3 regions of the Acidihalobacter sp. genome follow, and region 2 is predicted to be linked to each of the others. Evidence: predicted binding sites of a transcription regulator. Region 2 holds the regulator's gene; each other region holds the start of a gene.
The links. Region 2 encodes sigma-54, which starts transcription at its own class of promoters, with help from an activator protein. Its sites were predicted from a motif close to TGGCANGNTNCNTGCTT; they were not measured.
Positions count from the first base shown of each region.

Region 1: a site for sigma-54 is predicted at 3,383-3,399, ahead of glnL (nitrogen regulation protein NR(II)). Genes of this name have one in related genera too.
Region 3: a site for sigma-54 is predicted at 1,875-1,891, ahead of P8014_RS07925 (NF038132 family protein). Genes of this name have one in related genera too.

Region 1 covers NZ_JARRQY010000034.1:46,844-54,680, forward strand. Annotated here, with positions in the region: gene P8014_RS12605 (DJ-1/PfpI family protein) at 10-528, shown strand; gene ntrC (nitrogen regulation protein NR(I)) at 818-2,263, opposite strand; gene glnL (nitrogen regulation protein NR(II)) at 2,260-3,339, opposite strand; gene P8014_RS12620 (DUF4124 domain-containing protein) at 3,607-4,161, opposite strand; gene glnA (glutamate--ammonia ligase) at 4,312-5,721, opposite strand; gene P8014_RS12630 (cation diffusion facilitator family transporter) at 5,909-7,075, opposite strand; gene P8014_RS12635 (sulfurtransferase TusA family protein) at 7,126-7,359, opposite strand; gene P8014_RS12640 (tRNA (5-methylaminomethyl-2-thiouridylate)-methyltransferase) at 7,352-7,837, opposite strand, start outside.
Region 2 covers NZ_JARRQY010000005.1:11,014-18,850, reverse strand. Annotated here, with positions in the region: gene ptsP (phosphoenolpyruvate--protein phosphotransferase) at 1-1,034, opposite strand, end outside; gene P8014_RS02270 (HPr family phosphocarrier protein) at 1,198-1,470, opposite strand; gene P8014_RS02265 (PTS sugar transporter subunit IIA) at 1,492-1,893, opposite strand; gene rapZ (RNase adapter RapZ) at 1,976-2,836, opposite strand; gene hprK (HPr(Ser) kinase/phosphatase) at 2,833-3,777, opposite strand; gene P8014_RS02250 (PTS sugar transporter subunit IIA) at 3,841-4,341, opposite strand; gene raiA (ribosome-associated translation inhibitor RaiA) at 4,334-4,651, opposite strand; gene P8014_RS02240 (RNA polymerase factor sigma-54) at 4,673-6,130, opposite strand; gene lptB (LPS export ABC transporter ATP-binding protein) at 6,332-7,057, opposite strand; gene lptA (lipopolysaccharide transport periplasmic protein LptA) at 7,054-7,581, opposite strand; gene lptC (LPS export ABC transporter periplasmic protein LptC) at 7,590-7,837, opposite strand, start outside.
Region 3 covers NZ_JARRQY010000018.1:10,840-18,676, reverse strand. Annotated here, with positions in the region: gene P8014_RS07935 (catechol 2,3-dioxygenase) at 133-1,053, shown strand; gene P8014_RS07930 (DUF2058 domain-containing protein) at 1,169-1,726, shown strand; gene P8014_RS07925 (NF038132 family protein) at 1,972-2,757, shown strand; gene P8014_RS07920 (dienelactone hydrolase family protein) at 2,777-3,367, opposite strand; gene P8014_RS07915 (hypothetical protein) at 3,432-4,247, opposite strand; gene P8014_RS07910 (hypothetical protein) at 4,363-4,866, shown strand; partial or broken gene P8014_RS07905 (low specificity L-threonine aldolase) at 5,518-6,462, opposite strand; gene P8014_RS07900 (DUF4166 domain-containing protein) at 6,555-7,136, opposite strand; gene P8014_RS07895 (NAD-dependent epimerase/dehydratase family protein) at 7,118-7,837, opposite strand, start outside.

The sequences.
Region 1 (7,837 bases), on a different contig from region 2:
GGAAACGTCATGGCGGGCAAGCGCCTACTCATGCTGGTCGGGGATTTCGGAGAGGACTACGAGATCATGGTTCCTTTCCAGGCACTGACCATGGTCGGGCACGAAGTCCACGCCGTCTGTCCCGACAAGAAAAAGGACCAGACGATCAAGACCGCCATCCACGACTTCGAGGGAGATCAGACCTACACCGAGAAGCCGGGCCATCGCTTCACCCTGAACGCGGATTTCGACAGCGTTGACGAAAGCAGCTACGACGGCCTGGTCATCGCCGGCGGCCGCGGGCCTGAGTACATACGCCTCAACCAGCGCGTATTGGAAATCACCCGCCACTTCGCCGACGCCGACAAGCCGATCGCGGCAATCTGCCACGGCGCGCAGGTATTGGCGGCAGCGGACGTGATCCGGGGCAAACGCCTGTCGGCCTATCCGGCCTGCGCGCCGGAGGTGCGTCTGGCCGGCGGTGAGTATGCCGACATCGGGATGGATGAGGCCGTAACCGACGGCAAACTGGTCAGCGCCCCCGCCTGACCCGCACATCCGGCGTGGATCGCCGCCTTCCTGCAGGTCTTAGGCACACGCATCGAGCCCTGAGAGAACGAACGATCCATGCGGAAAACGGGGTAATGCTCGGACCCCGCCAATGGGCCAAGGCAGGACGAGAGGGAAAGCAGGCGACGGCTAACCCTTTTCAAGCGACTCAGTGTCGCCGCCTCCATTGGCGGGGTCCACATGGACCACCGCAACGCGTACGCCACGGCGGACAATCAATGCAAACCCCACCCATGGGCCCGACGTCGATACGCCGCTAACGCCAACCTCAGGAAGAAGTCTCCTCCATCTCCTCGTCCTCGCTGTCCTCCGCGACCATGCCCAGCTCCTTGATCTTGCGCGTCAGCGTGTTGCGCCCCCACCCCAACAGCTTGGATGCCTCTTGGCGGCGCCCACCGGTCCGATGCAGCGCGGCTTCGATCAGAATGCGCTCCAAGCGTGGCAGTGCCACATCGAGCAACGGCTCATCCGCCATGGCCACGTGGCGCTGCGCCCAGCGCGCCAGCGGCGCCTCCCAATCCAGGCCTTCGCTCGAGGCCTGACGCTGACGCAACTCCGGCGGCAGATCCTCCAGATGCAACTCGTTGCCGGTAGCCATCACCGTCAGCCAGCGGCAGGTGTTTTCCAACTCGCGCACGTTGCCGGGCCAGGGATAGTGGACGAGGTGCTCTATCACCTCCGGCAGCGGCAGCTTGGGCGTGGTGTCCAGCTCCTGCGCAGCCTGCTGGAGGAAATGCTCGAGCAGAATAGGAATGTCCTCGGGGCGCTCACGCAGCGGCGGGAGGCGCAACCGGATTACGTTCAGACGATGCAGCAGATCCTCGCGGAACTGCCCTTCGGCGACTCTGCGTTCGAGATTCTGGTGTGTCGCCGCGATGATGCGCACGTCGACACGAATCGGCGTGTGTCCGCCAACACGGTAGAACTCGCCATCGGCCAACACGCGCAGCAGGCGCGTCTGCAGCTCCGGCGGCATATCGCCGATTTCGTCCAGAAACAACGTGCCGCCATCGGCCTGCTCGAAACGGCCGCGGCGCTGCGTCTGCGCGCCCGTGAAGGCCCCTTTCTCGTGGCCGAACAATTCCGACTCCAGCAGATCGCGCGGAATCGCCGCGGTATTCAGCGCGATATACGGCCCTCCGGCCCGCGGGCTGTGTTGATGCAATGCACGCGCGATAAGCTCCTTGCCGGTGCCGGATTCGCCCGTGATCAGCACCGTGATGTTGGAGCGTGCCAAACGGCCGATCGCCCGGAACACCTCCTGCATTGCGGGCGCTTCGCCAATGATGCCGGCGCCATCCTCAAGCGACTCGCTGACGCGCGGCACTGGGCGCTCGCGCGCACGCTGCACGGCACGGCGGGCAAGTTCGACCGCTTCGTCCACGTCGAACGGCTTGGGCAGATATTCGAACGCCCCGCCCTGATAGGCGGCGACAGCGGCATCCAGGTCAGAATGCGCCGTAATGATGATGACGGGCAGCTCCGGATGTCCTATATGGATCCGCTCGAGCAGTTCGAGCCCGTCCATGCCCGGCATGCGGATATCGCTGATGACGGCGTCCGGGCGCTCATGCTCAAGCTGTTGCAGCACCGATTCGGCGTCGCTGAAGCTGTGTACGTCGAACCCCGAACCGCTCAGGGCACGCTCCAGCACCCACCGAATGGAGCGATCGTCATCGACAACCCAGAGACTACCGTTGTGGCTGACATTCATGCATTTGCCTCCAAAGGCAAAAGGAGGGTGAAAACGGTATGGCCGGGACGCGACTGGCACTCGATCAGACCGCCATGCTGCGTGACCAGCGATTGAGAAATGGCCAGACCCAGACCGGTTCCGCCAGCCTGACCCGAAACCATGGGATAAAACATGCGTTCGATGAGATTGTCGGGAATGCCTGGGCCGTTGTCGTGCACCTCGATCACCGCGATAAGCCGGTGACGCGTACCGCCGATGGTGTAGTTGCGCGCGATGCGCGTGCGCATGAGGATCTCGCCACGCCCCTCGAGCGCATGCACCGCGTTCTGTACGATGTTGAGCACCGCCTGGATGATCATGTCGCGGTCTATGTACAGATCGGGAATGCTCGGATCGTAGTCCGTGTTGAGCGCAATGCCTCCCGGCGACTCGACGCCGACCAGCTGTCTGACGCGCTCGAGAATCTCGTGCACGTTGACCGACTCCATGCGCGGACGGCTGTTGGGGCCCAGCATCCGGTCCACCAGCGCCCGCAGGCGGTCCGCCTCGCTGATGATGATGCCGGTGTATTCGCGCAGGCCCTCGGAATCCAACTCGCGTTCGAGCAGTTGCGCGGCGCCGCGCAGGCCGCTCAAAGGATTCTTTATTTCGTGCGCCAGACCGCGCAACAGACGACGCGCCGTCGCCTGCTGGGTCAGCAGGCGTTTTTCCCGCGTAATCCGCAGCTGACGATCGATCTGGCTGAGTTCGAGCAGCAAACCCTCGACCGCCTCACCGGTAATCCAAGGTGAAAGCGTGCAATCCACTGTGACGTCGCGTGCGCCGGGCAAAGTGAGCGTTTTCTCACGTTCGGTCTGCGGATGGATGCTCGCCATGACTTCTCGCATCGCTTCCACAAATCCGTTGCCATCCGAAAACATCGCTTCAGCCGGCTGACCCAACATGTTTTGCGCACTGTGTTCCAGTAGCATCTCGCCGGCGGGATTGAGGTATACGAGACGCAGATCCCGGTCGAACATGAACACCGAAGTGGTCAGTCCGTCCAGAATCGCGTGCGCGTCGATCGTGCCAGTTTGAAGTGCAATCTGATTCATCAAGGCATCATAAAGCCGCCCTACCGGGGCATATCGAACGCTCAAGCAATATCCGCGCCCACCCATAGCCCCGCCAAGCCGCTCCCCTACGGACTAGAACGCACCATTGTCGGGCGAAACGCCCCAAATAGGGGCTGTATATCGGAGGACAGAAAAGGCACAGAACCCGCCGCAGCAGAACGCACGGCTCCAATCCGGGAGCCGGCCAAGCGCTGGCCGCCGCACCCACGAGGAGTCCAGCGCGTCGCGCAATAGCGTGAGCAGGCCCTAAGGAGCCGATCCGGCCGGCTTCTTGAACAGAATCGAATGGCGCAACACGTAAAAAGTGATCGCCTTGGAACGACGCAACACCTGGCCCTGCACATCCGTCAGCACGACATAGGCGTGATGAGCCCCACGATCTAGATTCTGTTGCCGAACATCGAGCGAACGGCCGACGTAGACGACTTTTTCATCGAGATACAACTGCAGCGCCTGCCCCTTGGCAAGTTCCGGGCTGACCTGCAGCTTGATGGTGATATCGCCATTGTTCGCACGCAGGGCCTGCTCGTTCTTGGGGCTGACGATGCGCAGCTGCGGCTTGGCCTGCTCGGTGACGGCCGGAGCGCTCTGCGGCGCCGCCTGCGCGGCCGAATTGGGAGCAGGGGCGGCCGGCACGGTATTCAGAGGCTTGAGTTCAACCGAGTGCGACGCCACGCCCGACGGAGGCTTCTGGTCGGAAAAGACGGTATTGCCCTGGGCATCGGTCCAACTGTAGATCTGCGCCCCCACCGCGACAGGCAGGGCCAGGCAAACGACCAGGAAAAGCAATAAACGCTGCATGCCTTGAGCATAGGCGCTGCACGGCGCTCGCCGCAAGCCGCATTCGTCGGCCTGGAGTGACCATCGAAACGGCGCACGCATAAAGACCAGCACAAAAAAGAAACGCCCCGTGCGGGGCGTCTCCGTGACAAACCGCTGCGCCTGAACGGCTCAGAGGCTGTAATACATATCGAATTCCGCCGGATGCGTGGTCATGCGCAGGCGCGTGACCTCCTCCATCTTGAGTTCGATGTAGGCATCGATGGCGTCGTCGGTGAACACGTCGCCGGCCTTCAGGAAGTCGCGGTCGGCGTCGAGCGCGGCCAGGGCCTGCTCCAGCGAGCTGCACACCTGAGGAATCTTCTTTTCTTCCTCCGGCGGCAGGTCGTACAGGTTCTTGTCCATGGCTTCGCCGGGATGGATCTTGTTCTGGATGCCATCCAGGCCGGCCATCAGCATGGCCGTGAAGGAGAAGTAGGGATTGCCGGTCGAATCCGGGAAACGAACCTCGATACGGCGCGCCTTCGGGCTGGACACCCACGGCACACGGATCGAAGCGGAACGGTTGCGCGCGGAATACGCGAGCATCACCGGCGCCTCGAAACCCGGAACCAGACGCTTGTAGCTGTTGGTCGATGCATTCGCGAAGGCGTTGATCGCCTGAGCATGCTTGATGATGCCGCCAATGTAGAACAGCGCCGTTTCGGACAGGCCGCCGTACAGATCGCCGGCGAACAAGTTGACGCCGCCCTTGGACAGCGACTGGTGCACGTGCATGCCGTTGCCGTTGTCGCCGACCAGCGGCTTGGGCATGAAGGTGGCGGTCTTACCGTAGTTATGGGCGACGTTCTGGATGGTGTATTTCATAATCTGGTTCCAGTCCGCTCGCTTGACCAGCGTGCTGAACTGCGTGCCGATCTCGCACTGTCCCGCAGTCGCCACCTCGTGATGGTGCACTTCGACGGGCACACCCATTTCCTCGAGCACTTCGCACATCGCCGAGCGCAGATCCTGCAGCGAATCGACCGGCGGCACCGGGAAGTAACCGCCCTTTACGCCGGGACGGTGACCGATGTTGCCTTCCTCGAACACTTTCTCGGAGTTCCAGCCAGCCTCGTCGGAGTCGATGCTGTAGAAGGCGCCGCCCATCTCGGTGCCCCAGCGCACATCATCGAACACGAAGAACTCGGGCTCGGGGCCGAAGAATGCGGTGTCGGCGATACCGGTGGACTTCAGGTAGGCCTCGGCGCGCTTGGCGATGGAACGCGGGTCGCGCTCGTAGCCCTGCATGTTGGAAGGCTCGATGATGTCGCAGCGCAGGTTCAGGGTGGTCTCGTTGAAAAACGGATCGATGACCGCGCTACCTGCGTCGGGCATCAGAATCATGTCGGAAGCCTCGATGCCCTTCCAACCCGCGATGGAGGAGCCGTCGAACATCTTGCCGTCCTCGAAAAGGCCCTCGTCGACGGTGCTGGACGGCACGCTCACGTGCTGCTCTTTGCCGCGGGTATCGGTGAAGCGGAAGTCGACGTATTTGACGTCGTATTCCTTGATCATGTTCAGAACGTCTGTCGGGGACATGCTAATGGACTCCTCACGCGTGGAACGTTTCTCGAAATGGACAGGCATCGCTCCAGCAATGCTCCTGCTCGACGGTCATAAGCAGAAATAATGCCAAGCCCGGCAAGCTCCCGCCACCAGGATTTGCCGGAACGACCCAAATGCTTGCCGCACCAATCTAGTGCAACAAAATCGTTTTCGCACCAAATTAGGTGCTTGCACAGCGGAAATAGACCATCACCTCTCCAACCTCCGGCAAGGTCTTGGACGCTTCGGTCAATTCGTGTGCAATCTGCTTCGCCTCCTTCGTCCCGGACATTTCGCGCAGGGACAGAAACAACTCCAGATGAACATGGCCGTCTAGGTAATGCAGGCCGACATTCTCCAGCAGGGAGGCCGCGGGAATCTGCCCCCACTGCGCCCGCAGGCGACTCATCAATTCGCCGCGCAGCGGCAATCTCGCACAAGCCGCCTCACGCTCGTCATCCTCGGGATCGATGTGGACGGTAACGTCCGACATCTCCTCGAATTCTTCGATCAAGCGGTGCTCGACGGCTTCGCTGATCCGATGCCCCTCGGACACGCTGATACGGGAATTGACCAGAATGTGCACGTCCGCCAGCGCTTCGCCGCCCATGCGGCGCGTGCGCAACATGTGCAGACCGCTGACACCATCGGTATCGAGAATGGTACGCCTGATCGCCTCGACCTCCTCGGGCTCCAGCCCGGTATCGATAAGCTCGCGCACACCGCTGGAGGCCAGCTGCCAACCGATGCGCGCAATCATGACCGCGACCACGATGGCCGCTATCGCATCCAGGTAGGGCAAGCCGAGCAACGTGCCGCCGATGCCGGCGAACACCACCAGCGAGGAAAACACGTCGGAGCGATGATGCCAGGCGTTGGCCCGCAACAGACTGGAGCGCACGCGCTTGGCGACATGCACGGTGTAGTGGTAGAGCGCTTCCTTGGACACGATGGCGAGCGCGGCGAAAGCCAGAGCCAGAGGCTCCGGATCGAACAGACGTCCCGGATGGAACAAACGCTCTCCGGCATTGAAACCGATCGCCACAGCCACGCCGACCAGGGCCAGGCCGACGAACACCGACCCCAAGGTCTCGATGCGGCGATGGCCGTAGGGGTGTTCCTCGTCGGCATCCTGGCTTCCTTGCTTGGCCGCGAACAACACGACCGCATCGCTGATCAGATCGGAGAGCGTATGCAAGCCATCCGCGATCAAAGCCTGGGAATGTGCGAAGACGCCGCCAGTGATCTGTGCGGCGGACACCACGACATTGACCAACGCGCCGACCAGAGTGACACGCCGCATCGCGGCGAAGCGGACATCGGGGGTGGAAAGGTCGGAGTCGGGCATCAGGCGATGGGTCAAGATGGCGGAACGGCGATTATGCCATAGCCGTGCGCTCAGCCGAGCTCGATCAGAATCTCCACTTCGCCATCGATCTCCTGCGTCTCGATCACACGGTGGCCGTGTACACGGCACCACGCCGGGACATCGGCCAGAGCGCCCGGATCGGTGCAGAAAACCCGCAGCCGGTCACCTGTCGCCAGCCCCTTAACCCGATCCTGCACGCGGATCACCGGCATCGGGCAGAGCAGCCGGCGCGCGTCGAGTTGGTACTCGGAGGACTCAGACATACCAGCTCTGCGCGACGTCACCAATCGGAAGCGGCGCAATGTTCAAGCGCCGCGGCTCGTCACCGGGCTGCGTGACGGCGACTTCGACGCTTGCAGCGTCGCGGCCCTGACTGAAGCGCGCCACGATCCGCGCAGCCAGGGTCAGGTCCTCGGCGCTGAGATACTCGCCTTCGACCAGGGTCAGCGGCCCACCATGACTGATCGGGTGCAGATGCGTAAATTGCTTGCGATAACCCTCAAGGAAGCGCGACTCGCCTTCCTCGCGGGCGACGATGAGCTTGAAATGTGGACGGGGGCGCAAGTGGCGCCCCACCTTGAGCAGCATGATGTCGTCGAGTTCGTAGCGCTTTTCACCGCGGTGCTGCCACAGATCGGCGAGCTTGCGCGAATAGCTCTCGTCCGTGAGAAAGCAGCAGCCTCCAGCGGGCTGCGCATAGTCCTCCAAACCGAAACGCTCGGCCAGCGCCATCTGCGGCTT
Region 2 (7,837 bases):
CTGAGCTTGTCTCCGCCGAGATCCAGGGTGCGGATGGTCAGCACCTGGCCCTTGAGGCCGCGTACCGCGCGCCGGTAGATTTTGTACTGTTCCTCCTCGTCCGGCGGGTCGCGGCGGCCAATGAAAAGGAACTCCGTGCGATACAGGCCGACGCCGATTTCGCCCGCCTGGCGCACGGCGTTCAGGTCGGTGTCGAGTTCGATGTTGGCCTGCAGCGTTACATCGGCGCCGTCGGCAGTGACGGTTGGCAGCGTGCGCATGCTGCGTAGGCGCTCGTTGCGCGCGCGCTGCGCGCGCAGTTTCTGCCGGAAACGCCGGGTCAGGGCTTCGTCGGCATCGGCCAGCACCAACCCGGCTTCTCCGTCGATGATGACGCGTTCGGTGTCGTGCAGCAGGCGCCCGGCTGCATGTGTGCCCATCACGGCGGGAATGCCCAGACTGCGGGCGAGGATGGCGGTGTGTGAAAGCGGTCCGCCGTATTCGGTGACCAGGCCGCCGATACGGGCGTGCTGTAGTGCGACGACGTCGGAGGGAGACAGATCCTCGGCCACCACGATGCTGGTTCTCGGCGGCGCCGCGGGCGGGCGTTCGGCATCGTGCTGCAGAAGCCGCAGAATGCGGTCGACGACATGGGACACGTCGTCGCGGCGCGTGCGCAGATAGGGGTCGGCCATGGCGTCGAAAGTGGCGATCAGCTCGTCATGCTGAAGTTTGAGCGCCCATTCGGCGTTGCAGTGCTGTGCGCGAATGTGTTCCACGGGAACGCGGGACAGCAGATGGTCCTCGAGCATCAGCAGGTGCGTATCGATGAAGGCTCCGACTTCGGACGAGGAGTCTTCGGGAATCCGGGTCTTGAGTGCACGCAGTTCGGCGGCAGCGGTTTCGAGCGCAGCGCAGAAACGTTTGATTTCGGGTTCGATCGCTTCGACGGCGAGGGTGTGGCGGCGTATATCGGGGGCGGTGTAGTCGTAGCGGTGCACGCGGCCGATGGCGACGCCGCGTGATATGCCAATGCCGTTGAGCAGCAAGCTCATGGCCGCTTTCCCCTTCGCTGGACTGGAGGGATGCGGTTGCGTCCTCTTCCAGTGTCAGGCTCTAGTTTTCCGTCCCATAAATACCACGCCAACCCGTACTCCCGCAAAGACTCTCTCGGGCAGCGGCGCCTCAATCCGCGCTGGCGTAGCGGCCGTCTAGCTCTTAGGAATCCTCGCCGAAGCGCTGTGCGATGAGTTCGACCAGGGCGCTGAGAGCGTCCTCGGCGTCGGATCCATCGGCGTGGAGCTTGATGCTGCTGCCCTGGGCGGCAGCCAGCATCATGACGCCCATGATGCTCTTGCCGTTGACCTTCTGGCCGTTGCGTTCGACTTCGACGGCGGCCTCGTACTGTGAGGCGAGGTTGACGAAACGGGCCGCAGCGCGGGCGTGCAGGCCCAGGCGGTTGATGATGGTGACGTCGCGGCTGATGCTCATGGTCATCGATTCCTCGGCAGTCTAGTTGTGGCGCGACTGCTGGCAGTCGAGCACGCCGTCGTGCCCACCGCTCAGTGCTTTCGCACTGAGTGTTTCCAGGTCCAGGTTGGGGTAGTTGAGCACCCGCACCAGCATGGGCAGGTTCAGGCCCGCCAGGATGCGCACGTGCGGTAGCTGGTTCAGCCGGCAGGCGATGTTGCTCGGTGTGGAGCCGAACATGTCCGTGAGCACCAGTACGCCTTCGCCCCGGTCGAGTTGCTCGCACATGGCGAGGGCGTCCTCGTACAGCTTGTCGGGATTGGCCGACAGCGGCACGGAAAGCTGCGCGATGGGCAGCGGGTCGGTGCCCAGCATGCTGCGCGCGGTGTCCGCGAGGTCGCGGCCGATGTTGCCGTGGGTGATTAGCAGGAGGCTGACGGACATGGGGTGGGCAGACTACGCGTAAACAATTGCGGCGACAAGACTGCACGCCAGGCGCGGGTTCTCGGGGTAAATGAGGGGGCGTTCATTCCAGTTCCCGGTGGCGAATGGTGACGGAGGCGCCACGGTTGGCCCGCAGGTGCTCGCCGAGGCGCTGTACGAGATAGACGGAGCGGTGTTGCCCGCCCGTGCAGCCGATTGAAACGCTCAGATAGTTGCGGTTCTCCGCCTCGAAGCGGGGAATCCAGTTCTCCAGAAAACGGCGCAGATCGTCGTACATGTTTTCAACCATGGGGTGCGCTTCCAGGTATTCGCGCACGGCCGGATCGAGGCCGGTCTGGCTGCGTAGCCGCGGCTCCCAGTGTGGATTGGGCAGACAGCGGACATCGAATACGAAATCCGAATCGGTCGGTACGCCGTGTTTAAAACCGAAGGACTGGAATTGCAGCGACAGTGCGCCGGTATGATCGCGTCCGACACGCTCGCGAATCTGCGCGGTCAGCTGGTGGACGTTGCTGTGCGTGGTGTCGATGGTGAGGTCGGCATGCGCGGCGATTTCGCTGAGCAGCGACCGTTCGAGGTGGATGGCCTCGATCAGCGGCAGCCCCTTGCGCGACAGCGGGTGTTTGCGCCGGGTTTCGCTGAAGCGCTTGAGCAAGGTGTCGACTTCGGCTTGAAGATAGATGATCTCCAGTTCGACGCCCTGGTCGCGGATCTCGCGCACGATGCTGTCGAAGCGGCGCAGTTCCTCGACGCCGCTGCGTGCGTCGATGCCGACCGCTGCGGCGTCGTACAGTTTCAGGCGTGGCGTGAGCAACTGGGTCACGAAGGGCGATAGCAAGCCGAGGTGGAGGTTGTCGATGCAGTAGAACCCTTCGTCCTCGAGTGCATGCAGGGCGACGGTCTTGCCCGAGCCGGAGAGCCCGCTGACGATGATGAGTCTCATGTGCGCTGGGCCTCGATCAGGTGCAGCTGACGCTGGGCCAGGTCCTCGGCTGCATCGTAGCCGGAATCGCGCAGTTGATGCTTGCGCACTGCCGCTTCGACTAGCACGGCCAGATCGCGGCTGGGTGCGACGTTGATGACGGTGACCGGCACGGTGACGCCGAGCAGTTCGCGCTCGGCCAGCACGCCTTGCAGACGCGTGGTTTCCGTCGCGGCGGGTTCGGCGTGGCGCAGGTCGATGATCAGCTGCAGATTCTTCCGGTCCTTGATGGCGTTGTCGCCGTACATGGCGCGAATGTTGAGCACGCCGAGCCCGCGAACCTCCAGCATGTCCTGCAGTACCGCAGGACTGTGGGCCTGCAGCGTGTTGGGCGTGATGCGCGCCAGTTCCGGGGCATCGTCGGCGACCAGCCGGTGTCCGCGCGTGACCAGTTCCAGCGCCAGTTCGCTTTTGCCGACGTTGCTGTCGCCGGCCAGTAACACGCCGATGCCAAGCACTTCCATGAACACGCCGTGCATGGTGATGCGCTCGGCAAGCGCTTCGCTGAGGTAGTAGCGCAGCTGGCTGAGCAATTCCTGTTCGGCCAGTGGCGTGGTGAACAACGGCACGTTGCGCGAGTCGGCCGCGGCGCGCAGGGTCTGGCCGGCGGTCAGACCGTCGGCCAGCAGCACCACGACGGTGGCTTGAAACAGATGTCGGATGGCTTCGGCGCGTTCGGCCGGCGGCAGCTCGGTGAGATATTCCATCTCGGCCGGGCCGATTACCTGAACCGCACTGGTGGTGATGAGGTCGAGATGGCTGACCAGCGTGGCGCCGCCCCAGGGGCAGCGGGCGCTGCTGAGTGCGCGCTGTGCGCCCTTGCGCCCAGCCGTCCATTCGAGCTGCAGCTTGTCGCAAAGAGTCTCGAACAGCATCTGAACAGTCAGCGGAGTGGATTCCATGCTGGCTAGTCTACTGAATTCCGGGGCGCTTTCGGCACTTCTGCGCCCCGGATTCTTGTCCGGTCAGGCGGCGTGCCGCGCACTCCATTCGGTTAGTGCGCGGTAAAGCGTCTCGCTGTCCGTACACTGGCGTAGTTGTGCAACGGTGTCGGCGTCACGAAACAGTCTGGCGAGCTGAGCGAGGATGTCGAGATGCGCGTCAGTGCATTCCTCCGGCACGATCAATGCGAAGAGCAGATCGACGGGGTGTTTGTCGGGCGCGTCGAAATCGATCCCTTCGTGCAGTTTGACGAATGCGCCGACTGCCCGTCCGATGCCTTTCATGCGCCCGTGGGGAATGGCTACGCCCGCACCGAGCCCGGTGCTGCCCAGTCGTTCGCGCGCCAGCAGAGTGTCGAAAACCTCATCGGCCGAAAGGCCGGTTTCCTCACTGCCTAGCAGCTGACCGAGCAATTCCAGAGTACGTTTTTTGCTGGTAACGTCGGCGTTGTCTACGACGCGATCCAGGCTCAGTAGTTCGCCGATCTGCATGGTGTGACCTACAGCGTTGGTGGATTCAGGCAAGACGTTTGTCGGCGTCGGCCTTGTGGTGGTCCTTGATCTTTTCCTTGTGCTTGACGACCTGCCGGTCGAGCTTGTCCACCAGACCGTCGATGGCGGCGTACATGTCCTCGGTTTCCGCTTCCGCATGCAGCTGGTTGCCGCCGAGCAGCAGACTGGCTTCGGCCTTCTGGCGGAGTTTCTCGACGCTGAGCACGACATGTACGTCGATCACATTGTCGAAATGGCGCTCCAGGCGCTGGAATTTCTCTTCGACGTAGGCACGCAGCGGGTCGGTGAGTTCGAGGTGGTGGCCAGTGAGGTTGATCTGCATGGGTGACTCCATTGTTGTCTGTCAGGCCTTCGTCAGGCGTTTGCGTTCGCTGGAAGAGAGAATATTCATGCCCTCGCGGTACTTGGCGACCGTGCGGCGGGCCACCTGAATGCCCTTCTCTCCCAAAAGGGCGGCGATTTTACTGTCTGAAAGGGGTTTGTCGCCAGGTTCCCCTTCGATGAGCTTGCGAATCATCGCGCGGATGGCCACCGCCGAGCACTCGCCGCCGTCGGCGGTGCCGACATGGCTGGAGAAGAAATACTTGAACTCGAAGATGCCGCGCGGGGTGTGCATGTATTTCTGCGTGGTGACGCGGGAGATGGTCGATTCGTGCATTTCGACCTGCTCGGCGATGTCGCGCAGTACCAGCGGTTTCATGGCTTCCTCGCCATATTCGAGAAAGCCGCGCTGTTGTTCGACGATGGCGGAGGCCACGCGCAGCAGCGTTTCGTTACGGCTCTGCAGACTCTTGATGAACCAGCGTGCCTCCTGCAGCTGGTTTTTGATGTAGGTGTTGTCCGTGCTGGTGTCGGCGCGCTTGACCATGGCTGCGTAGGTGGCGTTCACGCGCAGGCGCGGGATGGCTTCGGTGTTGAGTTCGACGCGCCAGCGCTGATCCTGCTTGCGCACGATGACGTCAGGTACGATGTACTCGGGCCGGCGATCGCTGATCTGCGCACCGGGGCGTGGGTTGAGCGTCTGTATCAGTGCAACTGCGCTCTGCAGGCCGGCCTCGTCGAGTTCGAGGCGGCGCATGAGCGTTTTGAAATCGTGGTTGGCGAGCAGATCGAGATGTTCGCCGATGAGCTTGCGGACGGCTTCCAGCCAGGGCGTGTCGGCGGGCAGTTCATAGAGCTGTGCCAGCAGACATTCGGACAGGTTGCGGGCGCCGCAGCCGGGCGGATCGAGGCGCTGGATGAGGTGCCGTACCGCCTCGATATCCTCGATCTCGAGCGGCTCTTCCAGTCCCAGTTCCTGGGTCAGGCTGTTCTGCAGGGTGGGCAGATCTTCCTGCAGGTAGCCGTCTTCGTCGATGGCGTCGATCAGGTTGATGGCGATCTGCCGGTCCTGATCGTTCATCGTGGTGAGGTGGATCTGCCACAGCAGATGGTCGATCAGCGATTCGTCACCCCCGCTTTGGGATTCGTAGGGATCGCGCTCCTCGCCTTCAAGGCGGCCATTGCCGGAGCCTGGTACGTTGGCCGGCTCATAGATGTCCTCCCAGGCGCTGTCGACGGGCAGGTCGTCCGGGATCGTGTCTTCGGCGCTGGTGGTAGAGTCGTCGTTTTCTTGATCTTCGGCCGGGTAGTTCTCGTCGTTTTCCTCGTCGCTGTCCAGCAGCGGATTGGTTTCTAGAATCTCCTGGATGTGGGTCTGCAGCTCTAGGGTGGAATACTGCAGCAGGCGAATCGCCTGCTGCAACTGGGGCGTCATGGCCAGTTGCTGCCCCAGCTTGAGTTGAATCGAAGGCTTGATCATCGGGTTTCCGTCATTGCGGCGTTTCGCCGCTCGCTCCAGCAGGCCGGTGCCTCCTGTCTGGTTTTTGCTGTGTCATGTCCAGGATTATATCGAATCCATCTCGGATGCAAGATGTGCTCTCGATCCGCATGGTGCGCTCTGCTGGCGTACGAGGCCGGAGGCGCCGTCCGCCGAGGTGCGCGAGGCAGCGCTGGTGCGGCATCACAGTTTGAAGTCTTCACCGAGGTAGACCTCGCGGGCCTTGCGATTGTGCAGGATGTCCTCGGGGCCGCCTTCGGCGAGCACGCGCCCTTCGCTCAGAATGTAGGCCCGTTGGCAGATACCCAGGGTTTCGCGCACGTTGTGATCGGTGATCAGCACGCCGATGTTGCGCTCGCTCAGATGGCGCACGATGCGCTGGATGTCGAGTACGGAAATCGGATCGACGCCGGCGAAAGGTTCGTCGAGCAGGATGAAGGCGGGGTCGGCGGCCAGGGCACGGGCGATTTCGACGCGCCGGCGTTCACCGCCCGAGAGGCTGTAGCCGCGGCTGTCGTGGATATGCCCGATCTGGAGTTCCTCGAGCAGGGCGTCGAGCGCTTCCTCGCGGCCCTTGGCATCGAGTTCCTTGCGCAGTTCCAGTACGGCGCGGATGTTGTCCTCGACGCTCAGACGGCGGAACACGGAGGCTTCCTGCGGCAGGTAGCCGATGCCCATGCGCGCGCGCGCGTGCATGGGGAAACGCGTGATCTCCTGTTCGTTGAGCTGGATGTTGCCTCCATCGGCCTGGATCAGGCCGACCATGATGTAGAAGCAGGTGGTCTTGCCGGCGCCGTTAGGGCCGAGTAGGCCGACCACTTCGCCGCTAGCGACTTCCAGCGAGACGCTGGCCAGTACGTCGCGGCCGCGGTAGCGCTTGGCGAGTTCGGTGCCGCGCAGCACGCTCATTGTTTTGGCGTCTCCGCGGTCTTGCCCGTGGCGGGTGTGTAGGTGGCCTCGATGCGTTGTCCCGGCGCGCCGGCGTCGACCAGGTCGCGCCGGATGTCGTAGACGATGCGACTGGCGCGGAAGGCGTTGCCGCGCTGCTGTAGCTGGGCGTCGCCGGTGAGCACGATGCTCTGTTCGGCGGGGTTGTAGACCATGTTCTTTGCCTGGCCGGTGATGCGCTTGCCTTCGGCGGTGGTGTCTTCGAAGGTCGCCGGCGTGCCGATCATGGTCAGTTTCTGGATCGGTCCGCTGTTGGGGGCGAGGATGTCCAGCTTGTCGCCCTTGATCATGAGTTTGTCCTGGGTGACCACCACGTTGCCGCTGTAGTTTCCGGTGCCTTTCTGCTGGTTGAAGCGGAAATGGTCGGCGCTGATGTGTACCGGAGCCTCGGGCGCTGCCGGAGTTTGCGCAGCGGCGGGCAGGGGCGCCAGGCAGAACAGGGCGGTGGTCAGGAGCAGGCGTGGGCTAATGAGATCGTTTCGCATAGTGGTCGTCAGCGCTGGTAGGTGCTGCGCACCTCGCGCAGCAGTTCGAAGACATGGTCGGCGAAGTCGGCGTGAAGGCCAAGCCCCTGTACATGGTAACCGGGAGCGTCGATGGTCGTATGCGCCTGGCTGGTAGCGGTCTGGGTGCGGATGTTGACGTATAGGTCGGAGGTGACCAGCTTGAGTTCTCCGTCGGTGGCCGAACGCGTTATGACCACCCTCTCGGGCATGTGTACGTGTTCGCCGTCGGCCTGCA
Region 3 (7,837 bases), on a different contig from region 2:
CGGGCAGCACCGCAGACAAGGGTCTCTGCGGCGCTGTCGGCAACACGAAGGAAGAGCATGAACGACGAGCGCGTGAAGCGCCGGACGCTCATACCGCGGACACCGCGACACCCGATCGAGGAGAAGACGAAGATGTCCCAGAAAGGAATTCTCAGGCCCGGCCATGTATGCATCCGCGTCATGGATATGAATCAGGCCGTCAAACACTATACGGACCACCTTGGTCTCATCGAGACCGACCGCGACGATCAGGGTCGCGTCTATCTCAAAGGCTGGGACGAATACGACTGGTTTTCGGTGGTTCTGCGCGAAACGCAGGAAGCGGGAATGGATTTCATGGCCTTCAAGGTTCGCGATCGTGTCGCGCTCGATAGCCTTGAAAAAGACCTGAAGGCCTTCGGCTGCACCGTGGAACGGCTCCCGGCCGGCGAACTCAAGCACTGCGGCGAGCGAGTCCGATTCGACTCCCCCGCCGGTCATTACTTCGAACTGTATGCGGACAAAGACTATTACGGCAACGAAGTCGGCATCACGAACCCCGAGGCATTCGTCGACGGAATCAAAGGCATGGGGACACACCGCTTCGACCACTGCCTGCTCTACGGCGACGAACTGGACGGAAGCGTCAAGCTGTTCCGCGACGTGCTGGGATTCGATATAACCGAACGGGTCCTGGATGGAGACGTCATGGTCGGCGCATTCATGGCCTGCTCCAACAAGGCGCACGACGTCGTCATCATCAGGCACCCGGAGCCCGGCAAACTGCATCACGTCTCCTTCCTGCTCGACAGCTGGGAAGAAGTCCTGCGAGCCGGGGACATCATCTCGAAGTACGATCTGGCCCTCGACATCGGCCCCACACGCCACGGCATAACGCGGGGCAAGAGCATTTACTTCTTCGATCCATCCGGCAACCGTAACGAAATCTTCGCCGGCGGCAGCACATGGTACCCCGACCACCCTACGGTCACCTGGAACGCGGAAAAACTGGGCAAGGCGATTTTCTACCACGACCGCCAGTTGAACGAGAATTTTCTCAGTGTCGTGACGTAATCGAAGCCGCCACCGGCCGTCTGCCGACGACACGTCGAGGCGGCCGGTGGCGATGCGTCATCTTTTCGCAATGCGTTAAAGTAGAAGGTCGACTCACACGCGCGAGCACGGAATCATGGCCGGATCACTCTTCGATCAACTCAAACAGGCCGGTTTGGTCGACGACAAGAAGGCCAAGCAGGTCAAACGCGAGAAATACCAGCAGATCAAGCAAGGCAAGGGCAAGAAAGGCAAACAGCCTCAGGCGAAGCCCGACGATGCCGCGGCGCTCGCCGCCAGGGCCGCGCAGGACAAGGCCGAGGGCGACCGCCAGCTCAATCGCAAACGGCAGCAGCTACTGGCGGAAAAAGGCGAGCGGGCCGCACTGCGGCAAATGATCGAAGCCAACCGGCTGAGCGATTACGCAGGCGAACGCACCCACCACTTCACTGATGACGGCAAGGTGAAGACGCTATATGTGAACGACGACACGCACGCACGGCTGTCCGTCGGCAGCATTCGCATCGCGCACTTCGACAACGGCTACGCACTGGTGTCCGCCGCCACCGCCGAGAAGATCGCGCAACGCGACGCGAACGCCCTGATCCCGCTGCCGGAAGGCGATGCGACGCTCTCCGACGAGGATCGGGAGTACTACGCTAAGTTCGAAGTACCGGACGACCTGAGCTGGTAGTCGAGAACCGTCAAGGCTATAAGCAACCAGATCAAAAACGTAGGCTGCCACCCGGGAGAACGACTGATGTCGATAATCTTTACTCTTCCGAGATTTAAACATGACGCAAAAACACATAACTCATTGCATTAAAATATAAAAATCATTTAGGCGTGTTTTTTGCTTCGTTGTTAAACCGCAACCTATAAAGCCGGACCCCAAAGGCCAACGGAGGGGCAGGATCACAAGTAGCGAGGCATAGATCCATGACATACAAACTAATCAGACTCATCGCGGCTGTAGTCATTGCCGCAGGAGCGGCACAAGCTCACGCTGGCATCATCGGCTGGACCACCGTGGGCAACTCCGGCGTCTCAAACTCCACCGATGGAGTGGTCAGCATTCCAAGCGGTTATAGCAGCGTCAACTGGATCTCCACCTATGGTGGAATTGACAACAACAACGGCGGCTACGGCGGCACCAACGGTTCGACGGTGACATCCAATCCGTTCCTCGTATCGAATGCCGGCGACGCGCTGGCCTTCCAATTCGACTTCATCACCTCGGACGGTACGAGTTCCTTCCCAGACTATGCATGGGCGAATCTTTACGATTCCTCCAACAGCCTAGTCGCGACTTTGTTCACGGCAACCACGAACCCCTCTGGCAGCGCAGTCCCCGGGATTGGCGCTGGCCTACCGGCCATCAGTGCGACCATCAATCCGGCGGCCGTCACGATAACCACGGGCCCCGGCTCCACTGTCTGGTCTCCGCTCGGCACGTACTCGGGCGAATGCTATCAGGGCTATGGAAAAGGCTGCGGGAATACGGGCTGGGTGTCCGCCTCGTACGACATTTCCACTCCCGGTAGCTACTACTTGACCTTCGGAGTGGCCAATGCCGGGGATACCGAATACGACACGGGGCTGGCCTTCGCCGGTACGACCATCGGCGGCAAGCCTATCGGCAATGTTCCGGAACCGCCTGAGTTCGGCATCTTCGCTATCGGTCTAGCGATGATGGCATTACTCCGTCGCCGCAAACCAACCTAAATAGCTCTGGTGTATCGAATCAAAAAGCCGCCTTTACGGCGGCTTTTTGATCCGCTTCCTTCAGCTTCTCTTCCAGCGCGTCCACGCCGTCGATGGCGAAGAACTGGTCCTGCGTGCCCCAGTGGCCGAGCAGCGGCGCCTTGATCTTGCCGGCGTCGACGTAGTCGAGCAGCGGATAGCCGTACCAGGTGACGTTGGCGTCGCTCTCGGGAACGAACACCGCCGCCAGCAGGGTGAGCGCGCCGCCCATGCAGTAGCCCATCACGCCCGCCTTCGAGCTGCCCGATTCCTTGAGGTACTGCACCGCGCCACGGATGTCCTGCGTCGCGGCGTCGGCGAAGTCCAGGTCGTTCATCAGATGCTCGGCCTCGTTCGCCTCCAGCGCCAGTTTGCCGCGATACAGATCGGGCACCAGCGCGCGGTAACCGGTGGCGGCCAGCTTCTCGGCGACGCCCTTGATCTCGTCGTCCAAGCCCCACCACTCCTGGATCACCACGATGCCCGGCGCCTTGCTGCCCTGCGTCGGCTCGACCATGTAGCCGTTCGAGGTTCGGCCGTCCGGCCGCGTGTAGCTGATCATCTCACCCATGACGTCCTCCAATGAATTCATGAATCGACCGTAGCCTGCCACCCGGCACGCCCGAACGCGGCAGCTACGCATCTTGCACTGCAGATTATGACAGCCCGCCTACGTCTGATCGCCGCAGACCGGCTCGGTTCCCGAAAGCCGTTTCCGTCAGGCGGCAGACTGCTCCCGCGGCATCCATGTCAGGGCACCCCCGCTTCGCTATAATGGCCGATCCTGCGCACTCCCCCACGGTCCAGCAATGAACTTCATCGAAACCCGCGGCAACGACGACCAGCGTCCGGCCCAGGTCAGCTTCTCCCAGGCCATCCTCAGCCCCATGTCGTCCTTCGGCGGCATCTACGTGCCCGAGCGTTTGCCGACTCTGGATATCGAGTTCCTGCGCGCGCACCTCGAAGGCGACTACAAGACTCTGGCCCGCGACGTACTGGCCTCCTTCGAGCTGGATATCGACCCTGCGCTGATCGACGAGGCGCTGGCGCTGTACGACGGCTTCGACGACCCGGCCAACCCGGTGCCGGTGATGAAGGTACGCGACGACCTCTACGTCAGCGAGCTGTACCACGGCCCCACGCGCGCCTTCAAGGACATGGCCCTGCAGCCCTTCGGCGTCGTGCTCTCGGCACTCGCGAAGCAGCGCGGCGAGCAGTACCTGATCATGGCCGCCACCAGCGGCGACACCGGCCCCGCCACGCTGGAGACCTTCAAGGACCGGCCCAACGTCAAGGTCGCCTGCCTCTACCCGGACGGCGGCACCTCCGACGTGCAGCGCCTGCAGATGGTCACCGAGGACGCCGCCAACCTGAAGGTCATCGGCATACACGGCGACTTCGACGACGCCCAGTCCGCGCTCAAGCGCCTGCTCGGCTCCGAGGCCTTCCGCACCAAACTCAAGGAAAGGCACACCCACCTGTCGGCCGCCAACTCGGTTAACTTCGGGCGCATCATCTTCCAGCTCATCTACCACATCCACAGCTACCTGGAGCTAGTGCGCCAGAGCGCCATCGCGCTCGGCGGCCATGGACATCCTCAAGTCGTCCAACGTCGAGCGCGTGCTGTTCGACCTGTACGGCGCCGAACGCACCCGCGAACTGATGCGCCGGCTCGACGAGGAACGCCACTACGAGCTGAGCACCGACGAGCTGGACCGGCTGCAGGAAGTCTTCGCCGCCGACTGGTGCGACGACGACACGGCGAAGGGCTACATCCGCAAGGCCTTCGATGCCGGCTACCTGATGGACCCGCACACGGCGACCTGCTTCAAGGCCTACGACACCTGCCGCACGCGGAAGCTGGCGACCATCGCCTACTCGACCGCGGAGTGGACCAAGTTCTCCCCGACCATCGCCAACGCGCTGACCGGCGAGGTCGACGCGCACGACATCGACGCGCTGAAAACCATCGCGACGCAGGCGGAGACGCCGATCCCGGCGCGCATCCAGGCGCTGTTCGACAAACCGGTCGCGCAGGGCGGCGTGGTCGACAAGGCCGACATCGAAGACGCGGTGTTGAGCTTTATCTGAGCAGAACCACTGCCCGAAACAGAACGACGGCATCGAGCAGCATGAGCGGACGGTCAACCAGTGACCGTCACGTCACGCCGTCAACACATCGCACCGAAAAACGATGCCCGGCCGCCGCAGCGCTTTTCAGCGCTCCGCACGCCAAACGCCGGCGCGCGGAGCATTGTCCTTATTCGCGCGGCCTACCGCCGGCGCCTGAAGATCGACTTCAGCCCGTGGTGAGTCTTCGCATGATGCGCGGCCGGCATCCCGCTTCGATTCTGCGGGTCCGTCGAATTCATGCTGCGATAAAGTGCCGTACCGAGAATGGAAGCCAGGTTGTTGCCGTGTTGCGTGCAACCGTGACAGTTTTGCGCGTTCATGGTCGATCCCCTCAATCCAGCGCACGCCCCTTAATCGTGCAGCCCGAATGTAACGACCATGCCTTACCGCATAACTTGACTTACGTCAAAGACTTAGAACATTTTTCCGCGTTGCCGACAAGCGGCATGAAAAGGGGGGACGAACAGTTCGCCAGCCCCGCCCTTCAGCACTCAAACGGCGGACGCAACCGCTTCGGCGAACTCGTCGATGGACTCCGGCCGAGTATCCCAGGCGCACATGAAGCGGCAACCGCCACCGGCGATGAACTCGTAGAAACTCCAACCTTGTTCACGCAGCCGCCCGGCCACTCCCGGCGGCAGTGTGGCGAAGACCGCGTTGGCCTCCGGCGCGCGCGGCGCCGACACCCCCCGGAATGGCCCGCAGCCTCTCGTGGAGACGCTTGGACATGGAGTTGGCGTGGCGCGAATTGGCGAGCCAGGTGTCGTCCTCCAGCAGCCCGAGCCAGGGCGCGGAGATGAAGCGCATCTTGGAGGCTAGCTGCCCGGCCTGCTTGACGCGGTAGGCGAAGTCCTCGCTGAGCTTGCGGTCGAAGAACACCACCGCCTCGCCCACCGGCAGACCGTTCTTGGTGCCGCCGAAGCACAAGACGTCGACGCCGGCGCGCCAGGTGACGTCCACAGGATGGCAGCCCAGCGCGGCGACGGCGTTGGCGAAGCGCGCGCCGTCCATGTGCACCCGCAGTCCGTGCACCTTCGCCATGTCCGCGACGGCGCGCACCTGCTCCACGGAGTACAGCGTGCCCAGCTCGGTGGCCTAGGTCAGGGTGACGACCTTGGGTTTCGGATAGTGGATGTCGCTGCGCTTGACGATCAGCGCCTCGACCGCCTCGGGCGTGAGCTTGCCGGCATCCTCGCCGTCCGCCGTCTCGCCGATCAGCAACTTGGAGCCGTTGGAGAAGAACTCGGGGCCGCCGCATTCGTCGGTCTCCACGTGCGCGACGTTGCTGCAGATGACCGAGTGATAGCTCTGGCACAGACTGGCCAGGGCGAGCGAGTTGGCGGCCGTACCGTTGAACACGAAGAACACGTCGCAATCGGTCTGGAACAGCTCCCGCATCGCCTCGCATACGGACTCCGTCCATTCGTCGTCACCATAGGCCGGAACGTGTCCGCTGGCGTTGGCGAGGTTGAACCAGTGCGCGGCCTCGGGACACATGCCGGCCAGATTGTCGCTGGCGAACTGCTGGCGGTTTTCGGTGACGGTCGTGATCATGATGGAGTCCCGTTAAACACGGGCAAGCTAATCATCGCCCACTGCACCTTTAAGACAGCGATCCGCCAATCCGCGCGTGCAGGGCAGCCGCGTCAACGCGCGTCCGTCCTGAACACCCCGGCATAGCGATAAATCTGCCCAAACAAAGGATGCCGAAGACGAAAGTCCGTGGCGAAACGGGTGTCGTCCATCGCCTGTTCCACGATCGTGGTGTGTCCCAGCAACAGCCACCCCGGCATCGGCAGCTTCACCCTGCCCAGCCGCAGGACGAAACATTCGCCTTCGTAGAGCAGCCTGCCGTCTTCGACACGCACCGCCATGCACAGTCCGAACACGGGGATGACGTAGTCGATGATGCGGTTTCCTCCGGCATGCTCCCAGCGGCTCCGGAACCCGATGACGCGCCCATCGGGAAACGTCGTCCTGCGTTTCCAGTACTGTGTCCGGCCCCGCATGTCTTTCTCGGCCCGGGTCGGCACCGCCTCGCCCCGGCGATTGATCAGCGTGCCCAGCAGGCGGAGCAGGTTCAGCAGCGGCTGCATCGCGCCGGGGTATTCGATGTCCAACTCACCCACGTCGACGTTGGGCCCGCTCTGGTGATGAGCACGCAAGGAGTCGGGCAATTGCTTCCATTGCGCGCCCAAGGCCTGTTGCATCAGATTGTACTGGCGCATCTCGCTCCCCCTGACAGACCGTCAAATGTGTTTGAACACCTTGCTGCAACATGCGTAGAACGTCCGGACTCAGCAGCGGGAATATCGGCTCGGTGAGCTGCGAGGCCAGGCGCGCGATAGGGATACGGAGTCGAAACCACCCGCGCGGCGGACCGGCGGCTCTTGAAGCGCAGCCGTTGCAGCCAGTCGGCGAACTCCAGCGCCTGGGGACCGACCACCTCGATGGTCCGCCGGGCAGGTTCGGTGGTCAGGCAGAGCAGCACCGTGGCGACCAGATCGTCGACATGAACCGGCTGGATCTGCTGCCGCCCGTGATCCACGACCGGAATCACCGGCAGCGCCGCCAGGCTCCGAAACAGGGCGTCACTCCTGCCGTCCGGTCCGTAAACCAGGGAAGGTCGCAGCACGAACCAGTCCAGCGGCAGGCCCCGCAACATATCGTCGGCCGCCTTCTTGGTCTTGTGATAGCGCGTCACGGCCCGCCCGTCGGCACCCAGCGCGGAGATCTGAATCACCCGGCGCACGCCGGCCTCCGTGCAGGCGTGGAACAAAGCCGCCGGCGCGCAGGTATGCAGCACCGGAAAGGACTGGCCGCGGCTTTCGGCGATGATCCCGACGCTGTTGATGACGGCCTCGACGCCCGTCAGATATTCCCGCCAATCGGCGGCGGCGCGCAGGTCATTGAAGTCTCCGCCGGTGCG